Regions from separate parts of the Paenibacillus sp. FSL R5-0701 genome, predicted to be linked through region 3. Evidence: riboswitches for the same ligand, from Rfam matches in the RefSeq annotation. Region 3 holds a riboswitch; each other region holds the start of a gene.
The links. Region 3 has a riboswitch for cyclic di-AMP ahead of MKZ13_RS00150 (ubiquitin-like domain-containing protein). Riboswitches for the same ligand answer to the same signal wherever they lie in the genome.
Positions count from the first base shown of each region.

Region 1: linked by a shared signal. The riboswitch ahead of MKZ13_RS17930 (3D domain-containing protein) and the one ahead of MKZ13_RS00150 (ubiquitin-like domain-containing protein) in region 3 are both predicted to bind cyclic di-AMP.
Region 2: linked by a shared signal. The riboswitch ahead of MKZ13_RS10625 (C40 family peptidase) and the one ahead of MKZ13_RS00150 (ubiquitin-like domain-containing protein) in region 3 are both predicted to bind cyclic di-AMP.

Region 1 covers NZ_CP150230.1:4,074,858-4,081,767, forward strand. Annotated here, with positions in the region: gene MKZ13_RS17910 (DUF350 domain-containing protein) at 1-347, opposite strand, end outside; gene MKZ13_RS17915 (PspA/IM30 family protein) at 443-1,114, opposite strand; gene MKZ13_RS17920 (hypothetical protein) at 1,226-1,567, opposite strand; gene MKZ13_RS17925 (polysaccharide deacetylase family protein) at 1,721-2,512, shown strand; gene MKZ13_RS17930 (3D domain-containing protein) at 2,617-3,288, opposite strand; cyclic di-AMP (ydaO/yuaA leader) riboswitch at 3,291-3,488, opposite strand; gene MKZ13_RS17935 (amino acid ABC transporter ATP-binding protein) at 3,709-4,431, opposite strand; gene MKZ13_RS17940 (ABC transporter substrate-binding protein/permease) at 4,418-5,881, opposite strand; gene MKZ13_RS17945 (M20 family metallopeptidase) at 6,064-6,910, shown strand, end outside.
Region 2 covers NZ_CP150230.1:2,261,533-2,268,442, forward strand. Annotated here, with positions in the region: gene MKZ13_RS10595 (glycosyltransferase family 4 protein) at 1-831, shown strand, start outside; gene MKZ13_RS10600 (hypothetical protein) at 965-2,020, opposite strand; gene MKZ13_RS10605 (xanthine phosphoribosyltransferase) at 2,225-2,806, shown strand; gene MKZ13_RS10610 (hypothetical protein) at 2,904-3,233, shown strand; gene MKZ13_RS10615 (hypothetical protein) at 3,353-3,571, shown strand; gene MKZ13_RS10620 (carboxymuconolactone decarboxylase family protein) at 3,714-4,043, shown strand; gene MKZ13_RS10625 (C40 family peptidase) at 4,117-4,581, opposite strand; cyclic di-AMP (ydaO/yuaA leader) riboswitch at 4,587-4,718, opposite strand; gene pelA (pectate lyase) at 5,138-6,100, shown strand; tRNA gene MKZ13_RS10635 (tRNA-Leu) at 6,278-6,361, shown strand; gene MKZ13_RS10640 (carbohydrate-binding protein) at 6,508-6,910, opposite strand, start outside.
Region 3 covers NZ_CP150230.1:29,549-36,458, forward strand. Annotated here, with positions in the region: gene MKZ13_RS00135 (AbrB/MazE/SpoVT family DNA-binding domain-containing protein) at 266-520, opposite strand; gene MKZ13_RS00140 (HD domain-containing protein) at 838-2,115, shown strand; gene MKZ13_RS00145 (TatD family hydrolase) at 2,449-3,219, shown strand; cyclic di-AMP (ydaO/yuaA leader) riboswitch at 3,461-3,714, shown strand; gene MKZ13_RS00150 (ubiquitin-like domain-containing protein) at 3,988-5,172, shown strand; gene rnmV (ribonuclease M5) at 5,328-5,873, shown strand; gene rsmA (16S rRNA (adenine(1518)-N(6)/adenine(1519)-N(6))-dimethyltransferase RsmA) at 5,878-6,780, shown strand; gene yabG (sporulation peptidase YabG) at 6,840-6,910, shown strand, end outside.

The sequences.
Region 1 (6,910 bases), 3.1 Mb from region 3:
AACCCGTATCCTGTCTTCCCTTGCTGAATTCCCGTATCCAGATCCAGATTGGCCCATTTGCGAATCATAAAGTGTACAACGCTCTCCAGAATCAACAAAATGATAAAGGATACAACGGAGACCAGCAATGCCTCTCCAAGATGACCAGCTGTAGAAATGGACGTAGCGAGTACATACCCTTGTGCAAATAATTTCATCACCATACGTGTGGTTACTGCCATATTGCCAGCCTTAACTTCAGCAAAATCCTTATATTTCGTGAACAGTGAATCTACATACATCAAGACAAACAGCAAAACCGAACCAGATCCGGTCCAGACCAACATCGCCAAAATATTCAAATCCATTTACACAGCCCCCACATATCAACATGAACCGCATTTAAAAGCGAAGGAGAAATGCTCTTCTCCTCCGCTGGTTAACCCTGCTGACAACCAAGGTATTAGTTCTTATTATCGTACTGTTTCATCAATGCTGCGAGTTCGTCTTCAACAGCTTGATCTTTACCCAACTTCTCGAACTCTTCATCCAAAGACTTGCCTTTGGAAGACATTTCGTTACTTGCTTCTGCCTGTGCTTCCATCTGCATCATTTTCTCTTCCATACGCTTCATACCAGCACTTGCAGTATCAGAGCCAAACCCATTCAACGCTTTGTTGATTTCCGTTTGGGCTTTTGCTGCATTGTAGCGGGCTACCAGTGTTTCACGTTTGTTCTTCATTTGAGTCAGTTGCTTACGCATCTCGTCGAGCTTGCCACGCAGGTTATCTGCAGAAGCCTTGTTTTGGTCATAGCTGGTTTTATACTCAGCCATCTTCTCTTCAGCAGCCTTTTTCTCTTCCAGAGCACGTCGAGCCAAATCCAGATTCTGAGCACGTGCCGCCGTATGCGCCTGCTCTTCACGTTTCTTCACAAGAGCTTCCTGCTCTTCGAATAACTGCTTAAATTTCTTCTCAATGGCGATTTGTTGAGCTACTGCTTTCTCCGCATCTTCCAGATCCTCTTGCATGTCGCGGATATATTGGTCCGTCATCTTGATTGGATCTTCCGCCTTGTCAATAATGGCGTTGATGTTAGACATGGTTAGATCACGCAAACGTTTGAAAATGGACATTATGTTATTCCTCCTAGTCGATATTACATCGTATATAAACATACATACGTAACAATCTACAACTCGTTTCAATTTTAGCAAATAAAATCAAAACATTCGATGACTCTTACGTCAGGAAGATCGTTTATCTTTGATCAGATGATCTTCCATCAACCTCTCTGCAGTCTGCACGATTTCGTCGATCTGCATCCGCGTGATGGAATCAAAATGAATACCCATGATCACCGTAACGGTTACTTTCAGCTGCTGGGCAGCCTTCCGGGCAAGCCGCTCACACAGTTCTTGTTCCTTATGACCGGGAATATGTACCGTCGTCCCGCTTACGCGCTCATGATCTACATAGAATGTGGCTGCGGCGCCAATATGCGCCTTTCCTCCCGTAACGAGAAAAACCTTATCTTCTCCTGCTTCAATCACCTGTAAACGTATGGATTTCAAATCATATGTACTCATACCCATCCACCTATCCTTTTCTATATGTTATATATGGAGGAATTATGGCTTTCATGAGCTACATCGGCAATGAAAATTCTCACACTACGCATAACTTATGGATAGCCCGGGCATACCAAAGAGAACGTCATTTTGGAAAAGGAGGCCGTTATTATGCGCGTACGCCTCATTATGCTGATGGTTATCGTTATTTTTCTCGGAGGATATCATGCTCCAGTTTCATCGCGGGATGTTTCAAGCCCGCCAAGTGAATCCGTATCAGGTTCGGATTCTGCGGAAGAAGAACAACTGACATTGGGACAGTTACGTCAAAAATATGCCGATACGTTCAAAACCAATGGTCCTTCAACAAAGAAGGTTGCACTGACTTTTGATGATGTACCTGATCCACGATTTACTCCACAAGTGCTGGATGTATTGAAGAAATACAATGTCAGAGCTACATTCTTCATCGTGGGTAGTCGTGCAGAGAAACATCCGGATCTGGTGAAACGCATCATTAAGGAAGGGCATATGGTTGGTAATCACAGCTACAATCATCCTGAATTCAGTAAGCTGTCGATGAATGCCTTTCGCAAACAAATTTTACATACCGGGGATATTATTCGACGTTTGGCGGGATATACGCCGAAGATGATTCGGCCGCCTTATGGAGACATTAATGAAGAACAGCTGAGATGGGCTGCCAAACAACACTATAGCATTGTGAACTGGAACGTAGACTCTCTGGACTGGAAAGGCCTTTCAAAGGAACAGGTGAAAGATAACATCCTGTCTGCCGTAAAACCAGGCTCCATCGTTCTGCAACATGCTGGAGGCGGTGTAGGATCAAACCTGAACGGCACGATTGAGGCTTTGCCTGAAATCATTGAGGAATTGCAAAAGCGCGGATATGAACTTGTCACCTTGGACGAAATGCTGGGATTGTCAAAGGCCAAAGATTAAGATGACGATGAAGAAATAAATGAGAATATTAAAAGGGTGCTGTTCAATCGCAAGTTTGCGACTGGCAGACACCCTGTTTGAATTCGTTAGATGTAATTAATTTTCTACTTCAGAATGTACAGCTCGATATCCTGAAATCCAAATGTGCTTACGGACTGTTTGCTACCCGGGATAAAGATATCAATCCGGTGACCCTTGATTGCACCGCCTACATCACGCGCTGTGGCTACAAAAGCTTGTTTTGGCAATCCTGGATGGCTGTGACCCGTTACCAGTACTTTGGTTCCGAGTGGAATTACACTTGGATCAACTGCAATCGTACCCAGTTCAAGGTCATTTCCGAAATAATCGACTGCACCCCAGCCTCCATTTTCAGACGGATCTGCAGAGTATGCCGTTGCTTTCACGTTCACAGCTTTGCTGTAATCGAATGTTTTACCCCAGGCTTGAACCACTTTGTTATCTGCGTTAACGTCCAAACTTGCTGTAGTAACCGTTTTGGCTTGGGTCTTGCTCTCCGTCGCCGCGGCAGCTACATTGTTTGCCTTACCGGGAATCGTAATTTTCAAACCACCATAAATATTGTAAGGTGAAATGTCGTTGTTTGCTTTAACCAACGTGTTCATTGCTACTCCATATTGTTTTGATAAGGTGTAGAAGGTATCCCCTTCTTTGGCCACATGAACTGAATCGGCGTGAGCCGGAACGGCTTGAATGAGCATTGCTGTTGTCATTAATGCTACTGCTGTTTTGGCTATACGTTTCTTGTTAATCATGGTCTTCCTCCCTCATTGTGCCTGCGAAGTTAGTTGTCGGATTCGGATGAGGAGCCCACCCTATAGGTTCTTCATTACATTTGAAACGTTATGTACCCCTAATTCACCCCAAGCAGTGTGCTGTAGATCTTCCCCCTGCACAAATCTGCATCGTTACATCCCCCGCACTCCCTGTCCGGAAGTTTCGGCAGAGTTCAATATATCACAATTTTGTAACCTGAACTTGTAGTAATTCTTACCAAATGGTTTTTTAGCATGTAAGCATATGTAAGAGTACTGGATACTTTAGAAATATTGGACGACCCGATTCCTTTACATTTGGTAACAGAATAGTTACTTTTCCGAATCCATACGTGATTATTAACCATAAAAAAATAGCGTCACCGACTCGAAGTCAGTAACGCTAATGATCACTTTCATTTAGAGTACTTTGGCAAGAAAATCACGTGTACGTGAATTTTTCGGTGCTCCAAACACCTCATCAGGTGTTCCCTCTTCTACAATAACCCCGCCATCCATGAACAGGATCCGGTCTCCTACTTCACGTGCAAAACCCATCTCATGCGTTACAATGACCATAGTCATCCCACCTTCTGCAAGACGTTTCATGACATCCAACACTTCACCGACCATCTCGGGGTCCAGTGCCGAAGTAGGCTCGTCAAACAGCATGACATGCGGCTGCATAGCCAATGCTCTTGCAATAGCGATCCGCTGCTTCTGTCCACCGGACAGCTGATTCGGGAATGTATCTTTTTTATCGTACAAGCCCACAGTGTTAAGCAGATCAGCAGCAATTTTCTCCGCTTCCTGCGTGGATTGTTTCTTCACTTTAATCGGAGCAATCGTGATGTTTTGCTGTACCGTTTTGTGTGGGAACAGGTTGAAATGCTGGAACACCATGCCCATTTTTTCCCGAGTTGCATTAATGTTGTGCTTGGGGTCCGTAATTGAAACACCTTCAAAATCGATTTCACCTGATGTAGGTTGTTCCAAGAGGTTCAGACAACGCAAGAATGTACTTTTACCTGAACCGGAAGGACCGATAACCACGACAACCTCGCCTTTGCCAATCGTCACATTAATGCCCTTAAGCACATCGTTATTTCCATAAGATTTGTGTAATTGTCTAACGTCTATCACTTGCACTCAACTTCCTTTCCAGTCGTCCCAGCAGCTTGGACAAAATAAACGTCATTACAAAGTAGATGGCTGCTGCAATCAAAAATGGACTCAAGCCTTGGTACGTAATGTTCTTGACTACACTTGCCTGATACATAATGTCCACCATACCGATAACAGAGATAATGGAGGATTCCTTGATAATCGTTATGAATTCATTACCAATTGCCGGCAATACGGCCTTGAAAGCCTGTGGCAATATGATGTAACGCATGGCTGCACCTCTGCCCATTCCGAGGGAGCGAGCTGCTTCCAACTGGCCACGATCCACCCCTTGGATACCTGCACGGAAAATCTCCGCTAGATACGCACCACTATTAATGGAAAGCGTGATGATACCTGCCTGAAGGGCAGTGAAGTTAATGCCAAAGCTCAGGGAAAAACCATAGTAAATAATCATTAATTGTACCAGCATCGGTGTGCCACGGATCACTTCAACGTAAGCAGTACCGATCCAGCGCAAGATTGCAGCGTCATGCAAACGGAACAAACAGATGATCAATCCAATAATTACCCCGAAGATAACCCCAAGTGCAGACAACAGAAGTGTGTATCCTACACCTGTAGCATAGAAACTTTTGTACTCCCAGAATACTTGGAAAATATTTTGTGATTTGTTCGCTTTATCCGCCATCAAGAGGCTGGCGTCCGTCACCATCTGATTGATTTTATCTTCACTTTTCAGTCGCTCCAGTGTTCCATTTACTGCAGCTAGCAGCTCGGTATTACCTTTACGAATCCCGATTGCCGCTTCTGCTTGCTCTTCGTCCGGAACAGCAGCAGCAAGTCCAATGATATCGTCCAGATAACCTGCAGCAACGGTATCTTCAACGATTGCCGCGTCAATGCGTTTTGTTTGCAGTTGAAGCACGATATCGGAGATTTTATCCAGCGCAGTAAGCTTCGCTCCTGGAATACTCTGTCCGATCGTTTCCTGAATGGAGCCTTTCTGAACGCCAATCTTCGCATTTTCAAGTTCTGCCATGGTTGGATATTTGTCTTTATCCACATTGCGAACCATAATCACTTGTTTTGATTTATAATAGGTGTCGGAAAAATCGATACTTTTCTTCCGCTCATCCGTCGGCGTCATACCTGAAATCACCAGATCAACACGCCCGCTCTGCAATGAAGGCAGAAGACCGTCGAAGCCCATATCCTCAATCACAAGCTCAGCGCCAAGATCTTTGGCAATCTCTTTGGCGATCTCAATATCGAAGCCGACGATTTCATCTTTACCATTAATCACTTTATGGAATTCGTATGGTGCAAAATCGGCACTTGTACCGAGCACCAGCTTTTTACTGCCTGAATTATCTGTAGTTCCACTTGCAAGTGCCACAGGAACGGCAGTTGTCAGTAGAACAACAAAGGTCAACAGCATCATGGTGTAACGACTTATTAATTTCAACCTTGTTCTCTCCCCTTACAATACTTTGTATGCTTCTCATGTTGATGACTGAGTCATTATAAAGTACAATGCATGATTATGCAATGCATTTTGACAATACAAATCTTGACTTGTTTCTGAAAAAATAAAGCAAACATGATATAATCAATAAATTATTTTCATTTTGCATAAGGAGTTTACTAATGACATCTAACAAATCACAGATCCTGACGGTTATTGATCAATATGCTTCCCGTTTTAAAGCCATTTCATCATATATCGGTGCCAACCCCGAACTGGGGAATGAAGAGTATCTTGCTTCTGCTCGTCTAAAAGAAGAACTGGTCTTTCACGGGTTCACTGTAGAGGCTCCAATCCTTGGACTGGAGACAGCCTTTATCGGAACCTATTCAGCCGCCAAACCCGGCCCTACCATTGCATTATTGTGTGAATATGACGCCTTGCCGGAGATCGGTCATGCTTGTGGTCACCATCTGATCTGTATGATGAGTCTTGGGGCTGCTGTGGGGCTAAAATCCATTCTGGATGAAGTAGGCGGAACAATTAAAGTGTTTGGTACACCTGCTGAAGAGACACGTGGTGCCAAAGTTCCGATGGCGGAAGCAGGTCTGTTCGATGACTGTGATGTCGCTCTTATGGCGCATCCATATTATGCCTTCGAAAAGTCAGGCAGCTCGCTGGCTATTGATGCTGTGCAATTTGAATTCCATGGCCGATCTTCACATGCCGCTGCAAGTCCGCACGAAGGTATTAATGCACTTGATGCTGTCATTCAAACGTTCAACGGAATCAATGCATTCCGGCAACAAGTGAAAAGCACCGTGCGCATTCATGGTGTGATCAACAACGGAGGTCAGGCAGCAAATATCATTCCTGACTATGCTTCTGCGCAATTTTATGTACGGGCAGCAACTCGCAAAGAATTGAATATTCTCACAGAACGTGTGATTCAGATCGCTGAAGGTTCTGCTCTCCAGACAGGTTGTAAGCTCGTGACATCCAACTATGAAACGTCCTATGACGAGATGG
Region 2 (6,910 bases), 2.2 Mb from region 3:
GGACTTGCGATGAAAACGGTTTTCCCGGATACACCCCTCATTCAGACGATTCACTCCAGTTATGAACGAGAATTAATCCTTAATGGACGCATTGAAACGGATGGACCGGAGCATCGATTCCTGCTTGCGATATATGGTGAGCTGGAACACCAGGCAGAGCGCCTCTTAACGGTGTCGGATTCGTTCCGTCGTTATCTGGCTCCCTATGTGAAGGAACCTGATGTCATCGGTGTGATTCCCAATGGATTTGATGAGAAGCGCTTTAAGCCGATTCCTCATGATAATGCGATACCACAACTGGTCACGGTATGTCGGCTTGTTCCGGCTAAAGGGTTGGATATTCTTTTCAAAGCTTGTGCGGAACTGAAGAACCGAGGTCATGATTATGTGTTACATATTATTGGAGATGGACCGATTCGTCCTGATCTGGAAGAATTGGCGCAGCGGTTGGGGATTTATAATGAGACCATTTTCTATGGTTATACACTGCACCCTGAGGAATTCATGCCATTCTTTGATATTTTTGTACTTCCTTCACGGGCAGAAGCATTTGGTTCCGTCTTCGCTGAAGCGGCGCTGAGTTGTCTTGCCCTTGTGGGTACGGATGTAGGTGGTATACCGGAACAGATCGAAAACGGTAGCAATGGGTTGCTTGTACCGGCAGAAGATCCTTCTGCGTTGGCTGAAGCGCTTGAAAAGGTGATGCTGGACCCGGCTTATCGTTATGAACTTGCCCGTTCAGCGTGTGAAAAAGCCAAGACACATTACTCGCTCGGCAGATCGGTCAATGAGTTGAAAAAGATGTATCTACAGTTTCCTGTCCAAGCCTAAAAGGTAGAGCAAAAAGTGCGAGCCGCTGTGCTAAACAGCGGCTTTTTGTCATGTTTAAGGAAAGAATACCCACAATGACTTGGGGTTATGAGCAAACGGATGCTCATATTCATGAAGTACATAACTGTGAGATTTATATATTGTTGCGTTTACGAAAGGCTCCCCAGCGGTTCAGTACCAATTTGGCAGCCCAGATTAATGCCATACTTCCGAAGATAGGGTAAAGGATGGACAGCAGGGAACTGAATCCAAACTGACTGAGTGAGTAACACAACAGCATAATGGTTAATGTAATGAAACGGGGATGGACACGTATATGTTGTCTCAGTTGCAAGGTCATTCCATAGATATCGGCTACAAAGGTACTGAATATTTCCATGAAAATAAGGGATACATATACAGATTGCACTGCCCATCCAAGTTGAAAGGCAATGCTGCCCATCGGGATTTCGAATTGGATGATGCCGGGCATCTGAGCTGACATGGCAAAATGAGCTGCCATCAGCATGAAACCAACGCCAATTCCACCCAATACTCCACCCCACTTCAGCACATTCCGACTACGAATCTGGTTACCTACAGGCACAAGAACAGCTTGAGCCAACACCAGATTGAATGAAGTATACAATAGTGGAGACAGCCACACTTGAATAGGGTTTGAGTCTGTCGTCAGTGTGATGAATCGGGAAGCACCTGGATGATGGATGGTACTTGTGATCATGAGCAGAGATAACAGGAGCATCATGGGCACGACGATGCTATTCATTTGTAGGATGGCTTGAATGCCCCGACCGAGAAGCAGGTATGTCCCTACAAGTGTGACGATCAGACCTGTCTGATAATGCAAACCCAGATGTTCGACAAAAACGGAGCCTGCTCCGGCAAGCATGACACTGTTCACGCCAATGAGAATGAGAAGGGTCACCCAGGTGATCCATTTGCCCGCCTTATGGCCGAATAAATGTTTGTTCAGATCCTCATAAGAGCGGGACCCGGTATCGTGAGCGATCAGCATCATTTTGGTACCTAACCAGACAAAGAGCATGGTGGATAAGCCTATGGTGATGGTGGCCCATTTGCCATACTGGGTAAAAAACTGCAAAATTTCCTGCCCTGTAGCGAAGCCGGCTCCGACAACCGTTCCGATGTATGTAAATGCGATCTGCAGCACCCGAAATGCCTGTTTCATGTGTTTCCCCTCTCAGGCCCCTGTATAGTTTGGACATGCGGGTACCATGGTAGAAGGTATGCTTGACCCACCAAACTCATGACAATCGATAGTGAGCTTTGTCTTGAATTGTGTCTCAAGGACAGCGCCCAGGCAATTTCGCTTGAACTTATAGATAGATATATGATACTTTTACCTCATAGGATAGGCTTGGGAGGTCAAATCATGGAATTATTGAAACAACGAATTTTGCAAGAAGGTGTGGTTATCTCGGATCAAGTATTAAAGCTGGATGGTCTGTTGAACCACCAGATTGATCCTGCATTAACGATGGAGATGGGACGTGAGTTTGCTGCCCGTTTTCGTGAAAGTGGAGTAACTCGGGTAATCACGGTAGAATCCTCAGGGATACCGGTTGCTTTTGCAGCGGCCTATGAACTTGGGGTGCCCCTTGTATTCGCCCGTCGCAAAAAAACACTTCTGGCTGATCCTGATGCTTACTGTGAACGTGTACCGTCCTTTACCAAAGGAATTGTAACTGACATTATGGTATCTCGCGAGTTCATTCATGAGAATGACCGCATTTTGTTCATTGATGATATTATTGCCAATGGAGATGCCGCTCGTGGCGTCATCAAAATTATCGAGCGTTCTGGCGCGGAACTCGTCGGATTCGGCGTTGTGGTCGAGAAAAGTTTCCAGGCAGGGGCACGCACGATTCGTGAACAGGGTATTCCGGTGGAAGCCTTGGTACGCATTCGTTCCCTGAACGATGGAACAGTACAATTTGACGATAACGAAATGTGACATTTTAAAGGAATAGGGCCTATTTTTTGAACTATGCCTTTGCATGACCGCCGATTTCATTTATAATGGGGTTATGTTAGGGAGAGGAGGCAACACCATGGGGAACCAACCGGCAACAGAACAATTTTTTAATGATAAGCTGGCGGAATCGAAAGTTCATTTTGAACGTGCCCTGGATTGTAAACATACGGAATTCGATGACCTTTATCCCTATATGATTGAACATCCTCAATTTTTCTGGTACAAACGCTATGTTGCCTGGTCAGAATTACTGACGATTGTAGGCTTGTGCGAAGAGTTGTCCTTCTCTTGGAAAGAACAATTTACACCGCATCAAGTGGAGTACCTTGAAGAACGTGTGATGTCCGCCAAAGTGCTTGATTTTTGGTTCGAGAAGAACGACAGCAAAGAGCACGCGCAGCGGTAACTTTCAGTCGGGACATAATTTCGAATGACATGACAGTCCAATACAGTCACGTGAGACCTAAATGACTTTTCATTTAGGTCTCTTTTTGTAAATAAATTTGAAATATAGGAGCCATGAAGATGATTAGTGATACAGAATTGGACGCCCTGCGTCTGTCAGGTGAGAAAGTTAGAGTCGTACGGGACGAGCTGGAATCGAACGACGTGAAGGGGATTGTGGTTGCCTGGGATGGCGAGCAGGTACTTATCCGTCGTCAGAATCGACGTGTCGTTAAGCTGGACCGAGGTTACAGCTATCAGCTGTTCAGCGAGCCGCGCCAGAGTCCACTTAGTGAGTAACAGCTTATAATTATAGCAGTGGCCATGCGCGTTAAATGTTTGGAATTACCATGATTTCTTGGCATAATTGGCTCACTCGGGAGAGAAGATAGGTACAGTGAGGAAGATCTGTAACTATAGCCGAGAGGGTGTGCTACAAGCCATGACATTGATGAATGATAAAGTTCATGCCTACAAGGATCAGATTGGAGCATTAAGCGATGTGCTGCCAGGTGTGGTGAAGTCGTATCATGAGTTTACCGGAGAATGTTTCCAACCTGGCGTGATTGATGCGAAGACAAAACAGCTAATTGCCCTTGGGATTGGATTGTTTGCCAACAATGAGGTATGTACCTTCTACCATGTAGAAGAAGCCCGTGCCAAGGGTGCAACAGATCAGGAGATTATGGAGACCGTTGCGGTGGCCGGAGCTGTTGGAGGAGGACATGCCCTGTCTCAGGGTGCGATGCGAGTGCAGAAGGCGCTGCATTAGTAAGCAATGCAACATACATTTTTAAGTGCAAAAAAGGCATCCGGTTAATAACCGATGCCTTTTTGTATGTGAATCACATTTTACCTAGCATTTTATCATACATAAACTGTCCAGTTACCCGACGTGCTGTTACATAACGATCATTGAAGTATGGATTCGATAACTTCGTGATGCTTACACCTTTACTGCTGGAGGCATGAGCGAATTGTCCGCCGCCGATATATACACCTGTATGTGAAATGCCTTTGCCTGTTGTATTAAAGAACACCAGATCACCTGTCCGAACATTGCTCTTGGATACGGGAGTACCTGCTTTGGCTTGCTGCTGCGAAGTACGTGGTAATTCAATGCTGTATTTGTTGAAAAGATATCTCATAAAACCAGAACAGTCGAAGCCGGCTACAGTTGTGCCACCCCATTTGTAAGGAATACCTGTCATGTTGTTCACTACGGAGTTGATACTGCTTGCCTCTGTGCTTGTTGCCCCGGATGTAAATAATACAGCTGCTCCAAAAATGGAGATAATCAGTTTTTTCAAAATCAATGTTCTCCCTTCGATGCCTACGGAGTTAGCTAAGGGTTCGGTAGAAGGTTCCCTATATTTCCTATGTATAAGAATAATTCACCCAAATTGGTTCCCCCGTTTTCAAACATGAAACTCGGCAATGAATAATTAAGTTTTTGTAACTATTTGAAACTATATTGCATAAATGCGTAATTGTCAAACCCATTTAAAACCCTTCGTAATACCTCAATGTTAGCGGAATTAAGGTTTTTATATGAAAGAAGGGATCAAGTTTGGGTATCATTCATGACAAAAACGTCATTATTGGTTCGTTTAAGACGAATTTGGATAAATAAATAGGTTTGTCATGAGTTAAAAGAACTATTCCGTTATGTAGAATTAGAGAGATTATATTCATTAAGTTGCATATATTGACAAAAAGCGATTTTTTGCATATTATCTGAGTATCCAATCCACATATTGGATTAAAATTGATTTTATTATGCGATAAATACAAATAAAGGAGGTTTAGAGACGAGTATCATAGGTAAAGTAGAAGTGGAAGATTTATAAAAACGAACATAGGAGAGTGTTACATTTGAAAGCGAAGAAAATAATTACTTTTGTCCTGGCATGTACAATGGTGTTTTCGGCAGTTGGAATGGCAGTTCTCCCTGTAGGGATGGTATCTGCTGCGGATGCATCGGGTACGACAGCGAGTATTTCTGATATTTTGAAGAACCAGCTGCCGGATGGAGGTTGGAGAAAAGATTATAAACAGACAAGTGGAGAGTGGGCAAAGTCCACGATAGACAACAAGGCTACATACTCAGAAATTAGAAGATTGGCGAAGGAATTTAAAAAGACGAATGATCCGCGTTACTCCACAGCTGCAATCAAAGGAATTAACTTTTTGATCAACATGCAGTATTCAAACGGCGGATGGCCACAAGTTTACCAAAGCTCCGGATACCACAAGCACATCACTTACAATGATGATGCCATGATTAATGTAATGATCATGCTGGATGAAGTAGCGGCACGCAAAGGTGATTTCTCTTTTATCGACAGCATACTTGCTAACCGCAGTAAAAATTCAGTTGCCAAAGGTGTGGAGGCGATTTTGAATACACAGGTCGTTTCAGGTGGTAAGCTCACAGCATGGGGACAACAACATGATTCCAGCTCCCTTAAACCAGCGAGCGCAAGAATCTACGAAGTGCCATCGCTGACAGCTGGAGAGAGTGTAACGATTGTTAAATTTCTGAAAACCAGACCTGCTAACGCTAAAATTACTGCATCCATTAAAGGAGCGGAGGCTTGGTTTAACAAAGTGAAAATTACGGGTTACAAGTATGAAAGAGCTAATGGAGATAGTAAAATTATCGCTGATTCCAAAGCTGCACCAATTTGGGCACGCTTCTATGAGATAGGGACGGATAAACCAATCTTTATTGGTCGTGATGGGGTAGTAAAATACAAATTAAGTGATATTGATAAAGAAAGAAGAGGCGGTTATGCATGGTATGGTAACTGGCCTTCCAAGCTGTAATTTGATGTATGCTTCCGTTTTAATGAACCAAACTATTAGCAGCAGTTAAAGGTAAAGCCTGAAAACGACATGGACGTCTGGTTCGGGCTTTATTGTTATTATTTTCAGTGTTGACATGATAGATTCCACATGATATATTATCTCTTGTCGCCGATATTGATCACGGAGATACAATATGCGGTCGTGGCGGAATTGGCAGACGCGCACGGTTCAGGTCCGTGTGGGCTAACCCCCGTGGAGGTTCGAGTCCTCTCGACCGCATCTAATAAAAAGACTCCTTAAGCTAACGCTTAAGGAGTCTTTTTTTGCATTTTTTGATATAAAACTAACTTTAGACTTGAGTATCCAAGAGGTTAGTGCTTAGCTGCACGTACAGCAAATGGTCTTCCATCAGCCATATGGAACGTTTATTGCGCTGCGGTAACATTAACGCTGTCAATATTCGGTCCTTCCGATCCAGTGGTGACCACTTTCAATGTATTGGTCCCCGTGTTCATGGGGACCTGTATTGTTTTTTCAACCCAAGTGGACCAGCTTCCCGTAGCTAGAAAGGGCTCGTTGCTGATGACTTTGGTTCCGTTCACAAAGATGTCGAGGTTCCGAGTGCCGCTTTCCAGCGCATAACGAAACTTTACGTTTTTGGTACCTGTTGTCGTGTTATTAATGCCGTTCCATTGAATGGCCGAACCAGTCATCGCATTGAAGTTAACATACCCGGAGCCAGTGTAACCGGGGTAGATTGTTTCAATGGTAGCTTCCGTAAGTGACGTTCCGGTCTCGGCTTCATACGTAGTGCCACTGCCTGTATTC
Region 3 (6,910 bases):
CTAACCAAATATCTTCTGTTGTGGGGAACATAACCTGAAAAGAAGCTTATAACCAACCTTAGTGGAATATTAAAAAGAGCAGAGTGACTCAAAAAAATTTCATCGTTTCTTCCGGTTCTCGTGTGACAGAATTATTTTGGATAATGGAACCCATAACAAGGCAAAAAAATACCTTCCTCGGTGGGGTTCACACCGGGAAGGTCATTAAGGAATATTAAAAAGGTTAGAAATAACAATTTAGATAAGTCCAGTATACCTGTATTTTTTATTTTGCTACAGGTGCAGGGATTTCGGAAATACATTCGTTACAAACAATTTTACCTTTGAAGTAAGTAACGTTCTCTGCATTACCACAGAAGATACAAGCAGGCTCGTATTTTTTCAACATGATGCGCTCGCCGTCAACGTAGATTTCCAGAGCATCTTTTTCACCAATACCGAGCGTACGGCGCAATTCAATTGGAATAACTACCCGTCCCAGTTCGTCCACTTTTCTTACAATACCTGTTGATTTCATCATTATAATCAGTGCTCCTCTCAGCTAACTATCATTGTCATTATTCGACATTATTTTATGTTTTATGATACTCATCATACCAACGATTCCCAAATCAGTCAACCTTAAAATTAGCTTAAAATTAAGGCTGTTTTTCACAAGGTTACGGGTGGTAAGGGATTGGAAGCTGTTTTTCGCATTTAAACCTCAATGTCAGCTTTGTCGATTTGGAAAACGACAAAACTACTTCATTCGACAAAGTTCGTCATGTTGTGTCGAATCCTAGGTGAATCGTAGAGCTCAAAGCGTTAATATAAAAGAAATTAAAGGAGTGAGTCGACATGGAACAACGTTTAACGGAAGAGAAAGTATTCAAAGATCCGGTACATAATTATATCCACGTGCAAGATCCGGTTATATGGCAGTTAATTAACACCCCGGAATTTCAGCGTTTACGCCGGATTCGTCAGCTGGGTACTTCTTACCTTACCTTTCACGGAGCAGAGCATAGTCGGTTCTCACATTCACTAGGTGTTTATGAGATCACACGCAAGATCATCTCTCAATTTGAAAGAAGTCATTATTCGGATTGGCCGAAGGAAGAAAAGATTGTAGCTCTGTGTGCAGCTCTGCTTCATGATCTCGGGCATGGGCCATTCTCTCACTCCATCGAGGAAGCTTTTGACATGAATCACGAAGATTGGACTTGTCGCATCATTACAGGTGATACCGAAGTAGGGGCGATCTTAAGACGGTATGCTCCTGATTTTCCTGAGAAAGTAGCATCTGTCATTCAAAAAACGTATGAAAAGCCGATTGTTGTGAACTTGGTGACCAGTCCGCTTGATGCAGACCGAATGGATTATTTGCTCAGGGATGCCTATTTTACAGGTGTAAATTACGGCACGATTGACCTTGATCGTATCCTTCGGATGCTGCGTCCTTATCATGGGCGGATTGTAGTCAAGGAGTCAGGCATGCATGCTGTGGAGGATTACCTAATGTCTCGGTATCAGATGTATTGGCAGATTTACTTCCATCCGGTAACTCGTAGTTCTGAAATTATATTGCGGCAAATATTCAAGCGAGCGAAAACACTCATACAACATGGTTTTCAATTCCGCTTCATGATTGATCCACTCCCTCAACTATTTGAAGGGGAATTATCCGTAGATGAATATTTGCAGTTGGATGAAGCATTAATTCAGACGGCATTTACGCAGTGGCGCAAGGAGGACGATACTGTTCTGAGTGAGTTATGCGAACGTTTTATGGATCGCAAGTTATATAAGTATGTAGAGCTTGAACAGGTCGACTTGACAATGATGGAAGAGATTCGGGAAGCTTTTGTACAGGCTGGCCTCGATCCCGAATATGATCTTGAAATTGATTTTCCTTCGGATAATCCGTATGATGTGTTTCGTCCGGATGAATCCACAGATAAGCAGATTCTTCTTCTGGATCGACAGGACAATTTACGTGAGTTGTCAGAAGTATCTGACATTGTCCGTTCCATCAGTGGGCTTCACCGAGGGAAACATCATTTGTATTACCCGCAAAACAAGGTGGATGCGATTATTCACGAATTACCGTCACATATACGCCCCTATTTCTTGTAATCGTGTGGGTATAATCCGATGAAGAATTTTGATATCAAAACACTTTCCAAAAGAGCTATTTTCCATGATACAGTAATCTGCTTTAATGGGGAGTATATGTAGATCGACATAATTTTGTAAATGCAAGTTGGTAGAATGAGCCTAATCAGCAATATATAGATCAGAATATCTGTATATCTTCTATATATTGTAGTTGTGAAGAAACAAACGTGATGATGTAATACACAGATTACCCAAAATGTTTTATGTACGAGTCATTAAATTATTGGATTTTACAAATTGAATTTTCAAAAAGAAGATAGTCGTTATTTCGACATGAAGGGAGATACAGACATGATGCTGTTCGACACACATACACATCTGGATGCACCACAATTCGACGAGGACCGCGAGGACATGATTCAGCGTGCTGTGGATGCAGGAGTTGGTCGCATGATCAACATTGGCTTTAACCGGGAGACGATTCCAACCACAATGAAACTCGCTGAAACATATGATTTTATATATGCAGCTGTAGGGTGGCATCCCGTAGATGCGATCACAATGCAGGAGGGCGATTTGGAGTGGATTGCATCTTTATGCAAGCATGAAAAAGTGGTTGCGATTGGTGAGATTGGATTGGATTATCACTGGGACACTTCACCAAAGGAAATACAGCATCGCGTATTACGACAACAAATTGCTTTGGCGCGTGAAGTGAAGATGCCGATTGTCATCCATAATCGGGATGCACATGAGGATATTATAAGAATTTTGCGTGAAGAGAAAGCTGGTGAGGTTGGTGGTGTGATGCACTCCTTCTCAGGCAGCTGGGAAACGGCAAAAAATTGTCTCGATATGGGCTTCCATCTCTCCTTCGGAGGACCAATCACATTCAAAAATGCAAAGCAGCCCAAAGAGGTGCTGGAGAAGGTTCCTATGGACCGGTTTTTCATTGAAACAGATGCTCCATATTTGACACCTCACCCTTATCGTGGGAAGCGAAATGAGACAGCGCATGTACGTCTGGTTGCAGAGGCAGCTGCGGAAATTAAAGGCATTTCGGTGGAGGAAATTGCTGCAATAACAACCAAAAATGCCATGGAACGATTTGGAATTCGTTAAAAAAACGAGTAAATGAGGTGAAAAAGGCAGGTAAGCGGAGTTAATTTGCCCTTTGATCCAAATAAATCAAGAATATTACAATATTTTAACCAAATATTCAGAAAAACGTACTTGATCAACGCTTTACAACATGCATCAAAACAGGATATCATCTTTTCAGTGAATTGTTGTGCGGAAAATTGGACAGATGTTCGGGGGATGAACAAAGGGACACTTTCCGATGAAACAACATTACTTTCATGAATCAGTCTCGCTGAGTCTCCGTTAACGGAGAGCGGGGGAACCAATAGGGCTTAAACATCGGTGTATTTGGCCGATGCGCAACGTTCGCTGACCCAAAAGCAGCGAAGGGAACTGCGAAGCCGTATTTGATTTCTTCTTTGGGTCTCGGGGTGAATTCAAGGGCGTCCGCCATGAGCGGGTGACCCAAGATAGGGCGGCTCTCTTTCGCCCGAACCCGACAGCTAACCTCGCAAGCGGAAAAAGAGAGGCAACCTCGTGCATGAATTTCCGATATTCAAAATCATTCGGAAGCCACGAAAGAGTTCCTCTTACACTCTTTCTTTGGCTTTTTTGTTTTTGAATAAAAGAAATATTGTCATCATACGGTAGGTATTCAGGAGGATGACATCATGTTGCGAAGATTGATTCATGGTGCAGAACCGGATTATGTTGGTCCAATCTGTGTTCTGTAGAAAATTTGGTATAGTCACGTCAAAGACATCATGCATTACTTTAGACGGCGAGGCTATGAAGGAGGACGGAGAAGTGGGCACATTCCAACCAGAAGAGACCCATGAGTCACGATCATCCAGTAAGTCTTTCGCGTTGCGGTGGAAGCATGAGAACATGCGTCAAATGGCATTGATCGCGATTTTCTCAATTGCGCTTACAATCATGATCTTGTTAGTCGTTTACGGTCAGGCCGGGAAACAAATTTCGCTGGTTATTGATGGCAAAGCTCAGGTGGTAGAGACTCGTACAGGAATGCTTCAGGAAATGCTGGAGGAGCAGTCGATCACAGTCAGCCCTCACGATAAGGTATCCATGTCCATGAATGGGGCGATTACAGATGGAGACCGAATCGTTATTGAGCGGGCCGTTCCAGTTAACATTACGGCAGACGGAGACACCAAGACTCTGTATACAACCGATTCATCGGTAGAAGATGCAATTCAAAAATCAGGTATTCAAGTTGAAAGTAATGATAAAGTGTATCCGGCGCTCGGAACTGCGATCAAAGCGGAGATGAAGATCCGTGTAGTGCGCGTAACAAAGCGTACAGTGGAAGTAGAGCAACCGATCGCTTACAAAGTTATTAAAACGGCTGACCCTAGCTTGTACAAAGGGGATAACCGTGTCGTTGTAAACGGCAAAGAAGGCACACTTGTACAGCATATCGAAAAGGTATTTCAGGATGGAGAATTGGTCTCCAAAAAAATGGTCGGCAAATCTGTCGCGAATAATCGTGTAGATAAAGTGATCGCTGTCGGCACCAAAGCAAAACCGGTCGTGAAAGAACCTGAGATTCAGACCGTATCGGCTCAAACTTCAACAACCAAAAAGGCTACAACAACGAACTCGAAGAAAACATCTGCCTCGGGCAGCAAAGTGATTACCGTATCCGGGACTTCTTTTAAATACTCCAAAGTACTTAAAAATGTATCCATGACTGCCTACTCTTCCGAAGAGCCTGGCATTGGTACAAAAACAGCTTCCGGTACTCGTGTAACGGAAGGTCGCACCATTGCGGTTGATCCCAAAGTCATTCCAATTGGCTGGTGGGTATATATCGAAGGTCTGGGATTCCGTCGTGCAGAAGATACAGGCGGTGCCATTAAAGGCAACAAAATTGATGTATATTATGACAGTGTGAAGCATGCCCTGAATTTTGGACGTAAGAAAGGCAAGACGGTCTACGTGATCGGTCCGGTGAAGCCGGAAGCGAACTAAAATCGTTTTACTTTGAAATGGGAATGCTATAAAATAGTTGCATGAATGGTTCATGCGGAATATGCGGCGGAGGAGTCTGAATTCAGTCTCCCCCGCCGTTTGGCAGAGAAGAGGATATTCCTCTTCTTTTTGCGTTAGAAAGGAAGAAATGGAACATGATAAAAGAAGTCATTGTGGTGGAAGGCCGTGACGATACGGTAGCTATCCGTCGGGCCGTTGAAGCCGATACAATAGAAACAGGTGGATCAGCAATCAACCAACGCATTCTGAAGCGAATTGCGCTTGCTCAGGAGAGACGGGGAGTCATTGTACTGACAGATCCGGATCATGCTGGCGAACGCATTCGTAAAATTATTGCAAACAAGGTGCCTGGCTGCAAACATGCCTTCATTCCGGAAGCCGATGCAACGCGTAAAGGGGACATTGGGGTGGAGAATGCCTCACCTGAAGCGATCCGTCATGCTCTGGCGCGCGTACATACTTCATACGAAGGTGCTCCGAGCCTGATCGATTGGGAGGACCTGATCGCGGCAGGACTTATCGTGCATCCGCAGGCTGCTGCACGTCGCATGGAGATGGGCAATCTGCTGGGCATCGGTTATTGTAACGGTAAGCAGTTCCACAAACGTCTCAGTGTATTTCAGATTACACGGGAAGAGTTCTCTACAGCATTAGCGCAAATTGAACGTGAAGGAATGTGAGCATATGAAGGATATGGAAGAGACGATAGAAATTGCAACGCCCAAACGAACCAAAGAGATTATTCAAAGACACGGATTCTCATTCAAGAAAAGTCTGGGTCAGAACTTTCTGATCGATCAAAATATACTGAACAAAATCGTTAATGCAGCCGACCTGGACGAGTCCAAGGGCGCGTTAGAGATCGGGCCGGGTATTGGAGCCCTTACGGAGCGACTGGCTCGGGTAGCAGGTCCTGTCACAGCCGTAGAGATTGATCAGCGCTTGATCCCAATCCTGGGAGAAGTGATGCAGCCTTATTCGAATGTACGTGTTCATCATGGGGATGTGTTGAAGCTTGATCTGGCTGAATTGTTTAATACGGATTTTGCATCCGTGGACAAAGTCAGTGTCGTGGCTAACCTGCCTTATTATGTAACGACTCCAATCATGATGAAACTGTTGGAAGAGAAGCTGCCGGTAGACAGTATTGTTGTCATGATCCAAAAAGAAGTGGCTGAACGCATGGCTGCTGCACCAGGATCAAAAGACTACGGCAGTCTGAGCATCGCAGTTCAGTACTACAGTATGCCGGAGCTTGTGTGTATTGTGCCGCCTACGGTCTTCATTCCGCAACCTAATGTGGAATCAGCTGTCATTAAGCTGAAAGTGCGTGAGCAACCACCAGTGGAGATTCCGGATGAAGCACACTACTTCGAAGTGGTACAGGCTTCTTTTGCCCAACGGAGAAAAACAATCTCAAACAACTTGAAGGCACGTTTCTTCACAAAGGAGAACCGGGAACAGGCAGACATTCTGCTGGAGCAGGCAGGTATTCAACCGTCCCGACGTGGAGAGACGTTGAGTCTGCAAGAGTATGCCACACTCAGCACCGTAATGTGGGAAGCAGGGGTACGTGCAGCGCTGTAAAATTTGAATGAACCAAACCGGGTCTCTGCCCATACGATGGGGTAGAGGTGATTACGTTGATGAATATCGGAGACTTGGTCGTTCGGAAGTCATACGGCGGCGATGTGACTTTTCGGGTGGAAGGCCTCCA